DNA from 2 places in the Cytobacillus firmus genome. Region 2 is predicted to be linked to the other one. Evidence: riboswitches for the same ligand, from Rfam matches in the RefSeq annotation. Region 2 holds a riboswitch; the other holds the start of a gene.
The links. A riboswitch is a leader RNA that binds a small molecule or an ion and turns the genes downstream of it on or off. The one in region 2 is predicted to bind FMN.
Positions count from the first base shown of each region.

Region 1: it holds a riboswitch for FMN, as region 2 does, so the genes downstream of both, ribD (bifunctional diaminohydroxyphosphoribosylaminopyrimidine deaminase/5-amino-6-(5-phosphoribosylamino)uracil reductase RibD) here and NAF01_RS17775 (ECF transporter S component) in region 2, are expected to answer to the same signal.

Region 1 covers NZ_CP098323.1:3,282,175-3,287,849, forward strand. Annotated here, with positions in the region: gene ribH (6,7-dimethyl-8-ribityllumazine synthase) at 1-432, opposite strand, end outside; gene NAF01_RS16550 (bifunctional 3,4-dihydroxy-2-butanone-4-phosphate synthase/GTP cyclohydrolase II) at 447-1,640, opposite strand; gene ribE (riboflavin synthase) at 1,666-2,319, opposite strand; gene ribD (bifunctional diaminohydroxyphosphoribosylaminopyrimidine deaminase/5-amino-6-(5-phosphoribosylamino)uracil reductase RibD) at 2,319-3,416, opposite strand; FMN riboswitch at 3,561-3,724, opposite strand; gene NAF01_RS16565 (EcsC family protein) at 3,857-4,678, shown strand; gene NAF01_RS16570 (TlpA disulfide reductase family protein) at 4,697-5,272, opposite strand; gene NAF01_RS16575 (hypothetical protein) at 5,362-5,675, opposite strand, start outside.
Region 2 covers NZ_CP098323.1:3,509,918-3,515,592, forward strand. Annotated here, with positions in the region: gene NAF01_RS17765 (YpbB family protein) at 1-739, opposite strand, end outside; gene NAF01_RS17770 (ferredoxin) at 999-1,247, shown strand; gene NAF01_RS17775 (ECF transporter S component) at 1,371-1,955, opposite strand; FMN riboswitch at 2,118-2,288, opposite strand; gene NAF01_RS17780 (histidinol-phosphatase) at 2,445-3,257, opposite strand; gene NAF01_RS17785 (peptidoglycan DD-metalloendopeptidase family protein) at 3,326-4,225, opposite strand; gene NAF01_RS17790 (GerMN domain-containing protein) at 4,440-5,675, opposite strand, start outside.

The DNA.
Region 1 (5,675 bases), 230 kb from region 2:
TGCTCCGACTGCTGCTTCCCATCCTTTGTTTCCAGCCTTAGTGCCGGCACGCTCAATAGCCTGTTCAATTGTGTCAGTTGTTAGAACTCCGAAGATAACTGGGACACCGCTTTGCAATGCTGTTGATGAGACCCCTTTTGCCACTTCGCCGCTGACATAATCAAAATGCGGAGTTGCTCCGCGGATTACTGTGCCAAGTGTAATAACTGCATCAAATTTTCCGGATTGGGATAGCTTTTTAGCTGCAAGCGGGATTTCAAATGCTCCAGGAACCCATACTACTGTCACATCTTCTTCACTCACTCCATGGCGCTTAAGTGCATCTTCCGCTCCGCTTAAAAGCTTGCCCGTAATGAATTCATTAAAACGCGACACGACAATTGCCATTTTTAATCCTGTTCCTACTAAATGTCCTTCGATTACTTTTTTCATCTCAAATCGCTCCCTTAAAATTGTAATAAATGTCCAAGTTTCGTTTTCTTTGTTTTTAAGTAATTCTCATTTTCAGATTTGGCAGGCATTTGAAGAGGAACCCGTTCTGCAACCTCCAGCCCATAGCCGCCCAAACCTGCAATCTTGCGGGGATTATTGGTTAAAAGGCGCATTTTTTTCACTCCCAGATCCCTTAGGATTTGTGCACCTACCCCATAGTCGCGAAGATCGTCCTTAAACCCGAGCTTATGATTTGCCTCAACGGTATCATATCCCTCTTCCTGCAGCTTATAGGCTTTCAATTTATTAATCAGGCCGATGCCGCGTCCTTCCTGTCTCATGTATAAAAGAATTCCCCGGCCTTCTGCCTCAATCTGTGCCAGTGCTGCTTCAAGCTGCGGTCCGCAGTCACAGCGGTTAGACCCGAATACATCTCCGGTCAGGCACTCTGAATGAACACGAAGCAATACGGGTTCATTTTCATCAATTTCTCCTTTTACAAGAGCAACATGGTCTTTTCCATCGACAGTGTTTGTATAGCCTACTGCTTTAAAATCTCCAAATTCTGTTGGAAGCTGAATCTCCACTTCCCTTTTTACAATGGAGTCATGTTTTAAGCGATACTCTATCAATTGCTGAATCGTAATCATTTTCAAGTTGAACTTTTCCGCTACTATTTCAAGGTCATCCACACGCGCCATTGTTCCATCATCTTTCATGATTTCACAGATAACCCCGGCTGGTGCAGCACCGGCAAGGCGAGCAAGATCTACCGCAGCTTCTGTATGTCCTGCCCTTCTAAGGACTCCTCCTTTTTTCGCAACGAGCGGAAAAACATGTCCCGGACGGGAAAAGTCTGAAGGCTTAGCATCACTCTCGAGCATTTCCTTTATCGTGAAAGCACGCTCAAAGGCACTGATGCCTGTAGTGGTTTTCACATGGTCAATACTGACTGTGAAAGCTGTTCCATGGCTGTCAGTGTTCACCTCTACCATCGGATTCAGTTCCAGCTTTTCAGCCAGCTCCTCAGTGATAGGTGTACAGATCAGGCCTCTGCCTTCTTTGGCCATAAAGTTGATGGTGTCCGGTTTAGCATATTCCGCGATTGCCAGGAAATCTCCTTCATTTTCCCTGTCTTCATCATCACAGACAATGATGACTTTCCCCGCTTTTAAATCTTCCAATGCCTCATGTATTTCACTAAACATGGTTTATTGCCCCTCCTTTTGCTAATTATAAGAAGCCGTTTTCCTTAAGGAATCCTTCTGATATTCCTTCTTTAGGCGGTTTGGTCTCCTGCCGCCTGTTCATGAAGGAATATAGATACTTGGCAAGCATATCGAATTCGAGATTAACAATGTCTCCAACAGTTTTGAAGCCCAGTACCGTTTCACTCGCTGTATGTGGAATGATCGAGACGGTAACGGTATTGTCTTCATTGCCGAATACAGTAAGGGAAATCCCATCTACTGCAATAGAGCCTTTCATGATAAGCAAATGGCTTAAGGCAGGCGGCACAGATATTTGTATATAAATAGCATTCTCACTCGCTGCCTTTTTGATGATTTGACCTGTACCATCCACATGCCCTGTCACAAAGTGCCCGCCAAAACGGCCATTTGCCGACATCGCCCTCTCCAAATTGACTTTTGTTCGTTCTTTAATGGCAGAAAGCGAAGTGCTTTTGAATGTTTCGGGCATGACATCTGCTGAAAATTCATTTTTTGCAAAATCCGTAACCGTAAGACACACGCCATTAACCGAAATGCTGTCCCCCAATTGAACATCTGATAATACTTCGGAGGCCTGTATCGTCAGTTTCATTGCCTTGCCTTGCTGAACTACTTTTTTTACTGTTCCAAGCTCCTCAATAATTCCTGTAAACATTATTGCCTGGCCTCCCTCAGCGGTTTTGCGGTAATTCTAAGGTCTCCGCCAATCCTTTTGATTTCTGTGAATTCCAGTACAGGGGAGTCTTGTACATAGTCGGCACCATCCCCGCCAATAAATGGAATCGCCTTATTGCCTCCAATAATTTTAGGAGCCATATAGAGGATCATCTGCTGAAAGAAACCTTCTTTAATAAATGAAGCATGGATCTCAGACCCGCCTTCAACAAATAAAGTCATGATGTTTCTTTCACCTAAGTTTTTTAATACTTCTTTAATCGGCACCTCATTAGCAGGAAAAGAAAAAACTTCTGCATTATACTTCCTTATTTCCTCTGCTTTTGTCGAATCTATTTCGCAGCCGGTAAAGATGATGGTCTTAACAGACTGATCTCGGATGACATTTGCGTCAGCCGGAATTCTGAGGTTTGTATCTAAAACAATTCGAATGGGATTTTTTCCGCCTTGGGGCAGCCTGGCGGTTAAAAGGGGATTATCGTGAATGATTGTATTTACACCTGTAAGTATTGCGTCATGTTCATGCCGTAGACGGTGTACATCCTGCCTGGATTCTGGAGAGGTAATCCATTTGCTGTCACCGGTTTTTGCAGCTGTTTTCCCATCAAACGATGAAGCTGCTTTAATGGTTACGTATGGTGTCTTTGTTTTTATAAAATGGAAAAATGGTTCGTTTAGGGCATCTGCTTCCTTTTTCAACAGACCGGTCACCACGTCAATACCGGCATCCTGCATCCTTTCGATTCCTTTGCCTGAAACCAGAGGATTTGGATCGTCAGAAGCAATAAAAACCCTATTAATCCCTGAATTAATAATTAAGTCTGCGCATGGTGGAGTCCTGCCAAAATGGCTGCACGGTTCAAGAGTGACATAAATATCAGCCCCTTTAACCTCATCGCCAGCCGCAGCAATCGCATGGACTTCTGCATGGGGAGTTCCCGCCTTCAGGTGAGCACCCATCCCCAGAATTTCACCATTTTTAACAACAACCGCACCCACCTGCGGGTTAGGACTTGTTTGTCCTTTGGCTACCGCTGCCAGACTGATGGCTAACTTCATATATTCCTGGTGGTTCAAATTATGAAAATCCTCCTTTCCTTACAATTTCTCCAAATTAAGTATGAAACGGCAAAACCCCGTACACCAGCTAGGTGAAACGGGGCAAAAACACATGACGAAATAAGCGTTTAAAAAAAAGAAATTTTGAACGCGTTACTATACTCATTCCTTCTCCCATCCAGACTTTCACTGTCGGCTTTGGAATTTCACCAAATCCACCGCTATTATTAAGCACCTATCTCTGCTAAATAAAACCGGGTCACGGACTAAGAGGGCGTACCCTCATCACCGCCGGTTGGGAATTTCACCCTGCCCCGAAGGAAATCCTATTCTATTATAAGAATCTTACCATGAATAGCCGGAATATACAAAGAGAATTGGTTGTGAAAGAAGTGAAACTTTTGCTTTAACCAGCCGTATAGTTAAAATATAGAAGAAGGAATGAAAGGGCGATACTAATGATTGAACCGAAAGAACAGCTGATAAATGAATTAAAGAAATGCGAAGAATGGGAAAAAGACCAAGGTGATTTGTGGTTTTGGGAGAAGCTCGGGAGGCTTCCTTTCAAACTTATTGATAGATTCACACCGGAGTTCATACAAAAAAAGGTTGGAGTGATTCTTGATGAACTTGGCACGTATATTCAATCAGGAGGAAGATATTTAAGTTCGGCAGCAGCGTTAAAGAATTATTATCCTGGACAGAATATCCATACCTTGCAGGATGTAGAAGCCCTGCCCATAGTAAAGATGGATGCAGCCGCGGAAAAGCTAACCTCAAACAGAAAAAGAACCGCTGCATTGCAGGGTGCGGGAACTGGAGTCGGAGGGATTTTCACCCTGACCATTGATATCCCTCTTCTCCTCGGCATTCAATTAAAAACACTGCAGGATATTGCGATTTGCTATGGCTTCGATCCTGCAGATAAAAATGAAAGAATGTTCATCGTCAAAATCCTTCAATTTGTCTCCAGTGATATTGTTGGAAAAAAAGCTATTCTGCAGCAGCTTACCATGTTTGGTGCTAAAGAAGAAGGACCAAAAAGGGAAGTCGTTTCTGAGCTTCAAGGCTGGAGAGAGGTTGTGTTTTCGTACAGGGACCAAATAGGGTGGAAAAAACTTTTCCAAATGATCCCTATTGCCGGATTGCTTTTTGGGGCATTCATAAATCGCTCTGCCGTTAATGATATTGCAGAAGCCGGCATTATGCTATACAGAAAAAGGGTAATCGTTAATCGACTTCACCAGGATATGATTGCAGATATAAAACCGGAGAGCTAATATGGCTCTCCGGTTTGTTTATGGAAGCTTTTTGATTTCCTTCTCCATATATTCTTCATTTAAGGCTCCCAAAACTTTTTCTCTAATAACTCCATCAGAGTCAATAAAATAGCTTGTAGGATAGGCCATAATATTATAATCCGCACCAACAGTGCCTTTTACATCCATAGGGATTTTAAAAGTCAGACCCAGCTCTTTCACGAACTTCTCAGCGTCTCCGTTATTCTTTTCAGTGTTTGTGAGATTTACGGCAAGAATATCGAATTTTTTATCTTTGTACTTTTTATAAAGCTTCTCCATATGCGGCATTTCCGCGCGGCATGGAGGACACCAGCTTGCCCAAAAATTCAGAAGCACAGCTTTGCCCCTGTAGTCACTGAGTTTCACCGGATTCCCTTCCATATCTGTCAGTTCAAAATCTGGAGCAAGGCTGCCTTTCTCCAGACCAATAGGCAAATCCTCAGGATCTTCAATTTTATCGTATTTTTGCATTTGTCCAGCTTGCTCTACTACTCCCTTTTCCTTAAGAATGGTCTTGTCAACAATGAACAGCAAAAGGACAATAACAGCAGCTGCCAGTAAAAACTTTTTCATTCCAACACCTCTATACTGAATTCCCTATACTTAAACTGAATTTATCATACTATATGGGGAATCCAGAATCTATAAATGTGCACATGGTTTTAATGATTGCGATAAAGAAACAGAGCCGCAAAAATGGCATAAATTCTACGCTTTTCTTTTGCATCCAGACTAATATTAAAAGAAAGGACAGGTGTGTTTGGATCCTTAAAGCGCTTACTCCACTCAAATGGCATCCACCCTTTGCGAACACGGGCAATTCTATTCGATTGATCATCTAGTACCTGCAGATCTGTATGCAAAAAGGTTTTAGGAACGGCATACTGCATATCTCCATTCTGAAACAGCAGTGTGCTTCCTTCCTTTTTTAATTCGATAATTTCCCTGCAGTGACCATCTGAAGACAAGACTTCGA
Region 2 (5,675 bases):
TAACGATCTTATTGATAAGCGGATATTCGGCAGAATTATCTCTTCCGCTTGCCAGTATATGATGAATAGCCCCAAGGAACTGATGGTGGTAATAATCCTGGCTGATTCCAAGCTGTTCAGAAGCCTGAACAGCTGTGAGGCCAATACGGTTATAGCCTGTCAGCCTCAATGTCAGCACAGCAGGATTAATATTATTCAGACCTTCAAGGCACTGACCAAGTTCCTTGTACAGCATAACCCCAACTTCACCGCGGGAAAATCCAGATTTCCCAAGAAAGTCTTTCAGCCATTCATGAATATCTCTTTTTCTTTGGATAGGAAGGTACTTTACATTGTTATTATTTAAGTGGGATATTACCTGAATTAAAAGTGTAATCCTCTCCCAAAACAATTCACCTGTACTATGATACAGCCATCCGTTTAATGATGAAGGTATTGGACATTCTAAAAGAGATCTTTCGAGCTCTTTCTTCCCTTCTTCAGTTAAAATGTAATGCTTTTCATCAATGGCAGTCATCCAGCTGCTGCTTAGGATTTCCTCTGCAAGATGGTCCAGAACTCCCCTGCTTAAATTTCCAAATGTACGAAAAAACGGGGTTAGTTGAAATAGATGAGCATCTTGGATGGTCTGGGAAGACTTTTTTCCATTAAGCAAATGTAAAATGGAATATATAGTTCTTTGTCCCTGCAACTCGTTAACACAGTACATTATTACAGATTTCAAATAAGCTCTTTGCATTATGTTCACCTTACGGCATAAGATTTTTTATTTTTTCATTACCTTCTTTTTCTTACTTCTATTTTATCATGAAAGAATTCGGCAGGCCGTTTTAATTATTTCTAACAGGGTAAATTATGCCTAAACCCTTATGTGATAAGCATTCTCAATACATTTTCTATTGAAAAGTTGAACATACAGTTTTACAATAGGATGTGAGGAATGTGTTACCATCATCTTGATGGGAGATTAATTGTTTAATTCTTGGGAGGTTTTTTTCATGGCAAAGTATACAATTGTTGACAAAGAAACATGTATTGCATGTGGAGCTTGCGGCGCAGCTGCACCGGACATTTATGATTACGATGATGAAGGCATCGCATTTGTTACCCTTGATGATAACCAGGGTATCGTTGAGATTCCAGATGTATTGATGGACGATATGATGGATGCATTCGAAGGCTGCCCAACCGATTCAATCAAAGTTGCTGATGACGCTTTTGATGGCGACCCGCTTAAATACGAATAATCCCTCAGCCATACTCTAATCTTTGTTAAGCTACTGCTCCCTTTCAACTAGAAAGGGAGTTTTTTGGCTTACAAATTGAAAAAGCAGCGGAACATTTGCCGCTGCTTTAGATTTATATATTCATTATGCTGCACTTTTTAATACAGCCTGCTTTTCTACCCAGGTTCTCATGCGTGTAAAAATGAGCATGAAAACAATTGAAATAATAATTCCTTTTAGGATATTGAATGGCAATATTCCTGTCACAATCATTGTTCTCATTTCAGGCGCTGACATTGCCGGGAAATTCAGGAAGAATGTATATGCCGGCAGAATGACAACGTAATTAAGCACACTCATAATAACAGCCATAACCATGGTGCCGATTACGAGCCCAAACGTCATGCCTTTTTTGGTCTTCAGCTTGCTGTATACATAATAAGTAGGCAAGACGAACAAAATGCCTGCCGCAAAGTTTGCAATATGTCCGACAGGTACCCCTGTTGCACTCCCAGTCATGAAGTAATCAAGAATATTTTTAATAAGCTCCACTAATATTCCTGCCGCCGGGCCAAAGATTAACGCCGCGATTAATGCAGGAATATCGCTGAAGTCAATCATCAAAAATTGCGGAAACGGCGGAATTGGAAAATTGAGCAGCATTAATACATAAGAGATGCTGCTTAGCATTCCGATGGCAACCATTGATTTGATATTAAGTTTTTTCAAGTTCCTCTCTCCTTTTTAGGACTATCTCTCCTATAGAAGAAAGGTTCGGCTAAGCAAATATCTTCGCAATAAATAACCCTCAAGCAAAAATAACTTGAGGGAGAGTTGCTAAGGCATGCTTAATAACGTTCAAAACCTGCATTTTTTGAACGTCTGCAGAACCTCCATCTTCTCCCATCCAGACTGTACTGTCGGCTTTGGAATCGCACCAAATCCTGCCCAATTAAATGCAAAGCGTTTTTCGACCAAACGCTTCTCTCAGGCTCGCGGGCTTAGAGTTAAGATTAACCCATCACCGCCGGTCGGGAATTTCACCCTGCCCCGAAGATAGACCGTATTTATTTATACAGATTAATTATACTGAAAAAAAGTTATTCTGTGAAGGGATTTGTTTATCTGTATGGATTTGAAACATATATATCCATGTCCATACCTATTAAAATTTTTCTGGATAATACATAAAAGGGAGGCTCTGCCATCCCTTTTGCATTATCCAAGAGGATATTCCTTTCTTTCTCCTTTGGAAAAAGTCATGATGGACTCATATCCCACTTCTTTTGCAAGAGCAATAGCCTTATCAAAATCGGCACCTACATGTTCAGGAAAGTGCGCATCAGATGAAAGTACAATCGGGATATTTTTCTCATAGCATTTCTGCAGGAGCCGTTTGTCCGGGTATAGTTCACCGACTGGCTTTCGCAGACCGGCTGTGCTGATCTCTACACATGTCTTGGATTCTGCCAGTGCATTGGCTGCACGATCATACTGCTCCAGCAAAAACTCTTCGTCCTTAGGAACATATTTAAAGATTTTCACGAGGTCTAAATGGCCTACAATATCAAATAAATTGGATTGGGCCAGTGTGACCACTTGATCAAAATACTTCCTATATATCTCATAAAGATCCCTTTTATCCCATTCTTTTCTAAATTCAGCAAGATCTATGCCGAAATCTCCAACCCAATGTATGGATCCAATTACATAATCAAATGAGTAGCTGTTAATAAACTTCGCCATTTCATAATGCTTGCCCGGCGTATAGTCCATTTCTATTGACATTTTCACATCTATGTTATTACTCCACGCTTCTTGAAAAACATTCACATAGTCTTTCATATCATAAAATCGTCTTTCGTTTACCCATGGATTTTGCAGAATGTCTGCTGTCTGATAGAAATGATATGCATGTTCCGAAATCCCAAAAGATTCAATCCCTTTTTGGGCAGCAGCATCTGTAAATTTTTTTAAATAATCCAGGCTTAACGTGCCATTTTCAAGATGGTTATGATAGTCTGTAAGCATTTCTCTAACTCCCCCAGTTTTTTACCCATTATACTTTAAGGGAGTAAAGCGGTGCAATCATTTCTATTCTATTTTTTGTGAATGATTAGAATTTGTCCAATTTTGATAACATCTGAATTTGAATTGTTTAACTCTTTAATAGCTTCTGCTGTTGTATCATGCATTTTCGCTATAGAAGTTAATGTATCGCCTTGCTTAACAGTGTATTCACTAAATTTGCCGGGTTTTATCATCAGTTTTTGACCTGTAAGAATGTGATCAGGATTAATATTATTTAAACCGGCAATATCACCGGGCAGCAGATTATAGTGTGCAGCGATGGTCCATAATGTTTCCCCAGTTTTAACTATATGGTAGGTTTCCCCGGAATCATTTGTTATTTGTCCAGAATTATAATTAGACGGCCGGGCTGATACTTCACGTGCGTTTTCAGTTCTTGCCGCTGCATTTACAGCTTGTCCAACTTCTCCCATGCCATATGCCACAGAGGGATCCACTGCATTTATTTTATCAGCTGTCCATGCCTGCGCATGTATTTCAAAATGAAGATGGACTCCTGAAGAGTCACCCGTGCTTCCCATCAATCCGATTTTCTGTCCGAGCGAAACTTTGTCGCCTTCAGCAGATAATCGTTTATTCAGATGGGCGTATACTGTTTCGGTTTGGTTGCTATGTTTAATAAATATTACATTTCCGTATGTTTGAGAGTAATACGACCTGGACACAATTCCAGCGTCAGCGGCATAAACCGGAGAACCGGAATCTCCGGCAATATCAATGCCCTTATGCTGACCACTTCTTGTACCATACGTGTCCGTAATTACACCTTCTGCCGGCCATACCCAATGCTCTGTCAACTCAGAAATTTTTGGCTCAGCAGCTTTAGAATGCTTCCCTCCCAGAAATAGCAAACTCACACAAAGAGCCATTATTCCTGCGATAAAGAAACGCCTTATGTAATCCTTCATTCTTTTCCTCCTATGATGTCAGCTGAAATATCCGCTCGAGCGCTTTCTATCTGCACTCTCTTTCACCCTATGACAGCTTGTACTCTTTTAGAACAATTAATAATAAAGCTCATAAAAGCACAGTGATTAGTATTCTTCCAGCAGCAACGTTTTTATGCAGATATGGAGGAACTTTATCCTAAAATGGAAAAGACGGCCACATAGGGCCGCCTTTCTAATTTGGCAAATCTCGTTTATTAGCTGCTACAGGTACCTTTAATTCCTCAGTAAGATCAAACTTGCCTATTTTATCAACATCTGCATTTTCTAATTTGACCGTGTCGAAATCAAAGTCTTTTGCCGTAAGAAGGATTGCTTCGATCGCATGAAGTGTTGGTGCATTATCGATTATTTCTGATTCATTATTAAAACGGATTTTGAGTTTGCCATCCTTTTTTTCTTCTATTTCAAAATCAACATCATCCGGTATGGATGCCTGTAAATTATTTTCAGTCCTATTTTGTTTCATGGCTTTCAGAGCATCTTTTACCGAATTGAGCTCTTCTCTTAACGGCACCAGGAATGGTGTTGAATCTGCACCATTAGGATACAAGAAATAATAAATTAAGTTACCATTGCTATTTTCCGGGATAAATTCGTCTCTATATCCATAATGGCCGAACTCAATGCCGACTTTCCCTTCCGTTCTAAGGTCAATCTTTTCTATATCTAAATTGTTCATTATATTCGCCAAAACCTTCTCTAAAAGTAACTCTGAGGTGGAGGAAATACTATATGGGTGATCCGCCGGCACATCAACTGTCAGGATGTTATTTTCCTGGTCATGAGTTAAATTTGCTTTTAAAGGATAGTAATCATCTAAACCCCATGCATCTTCAGTAAGTTTGCTCATCGTGTCTTCAAACAGAGCAAATTTCGTCCTGGCCGGGTCACTATCAACCAGAACGCTGACAGGTACAATATTTTTAGCCTCCTTATCCGGAATTGCATAGGTCAGGACTTCTTTTCCTGCCAAGTCTTCTTCATAAACGGCAGTAGGGCTTGCTTCGGATGAAACAGACTTCATGCTTATATCATTGCTAGATTCTTTTTCCGGGTCACCGGAAAGCTGCGCATGATCCTCTTGTGGATCTTCTTCTTTTGCAAGAGGTTCCGGGTCTGAATCTTCGTCTTTGGCTTCCGATATACTGTAATTGTCACCGGTTATTTGTTCAGATGATTGTGTCTGATCTGATTGAATTTCGACTTGTTGATCAGCAGAATCCTGCCAATTCATAAGGTTCGGGGCAAGAATGAAAAGCAGGAGCAATGCAGCAGCCGCTGCTGCAGCAGGCATGATCCATGTTCTTTTCTTTTGTTTGCCCATCTTGATTTGTATGGTTTGATAAATTTCTCTCGGGTCTCGACTATCTTTAATCTTAGGCATCTGGCTCAGCAATTCCTGAAGCTG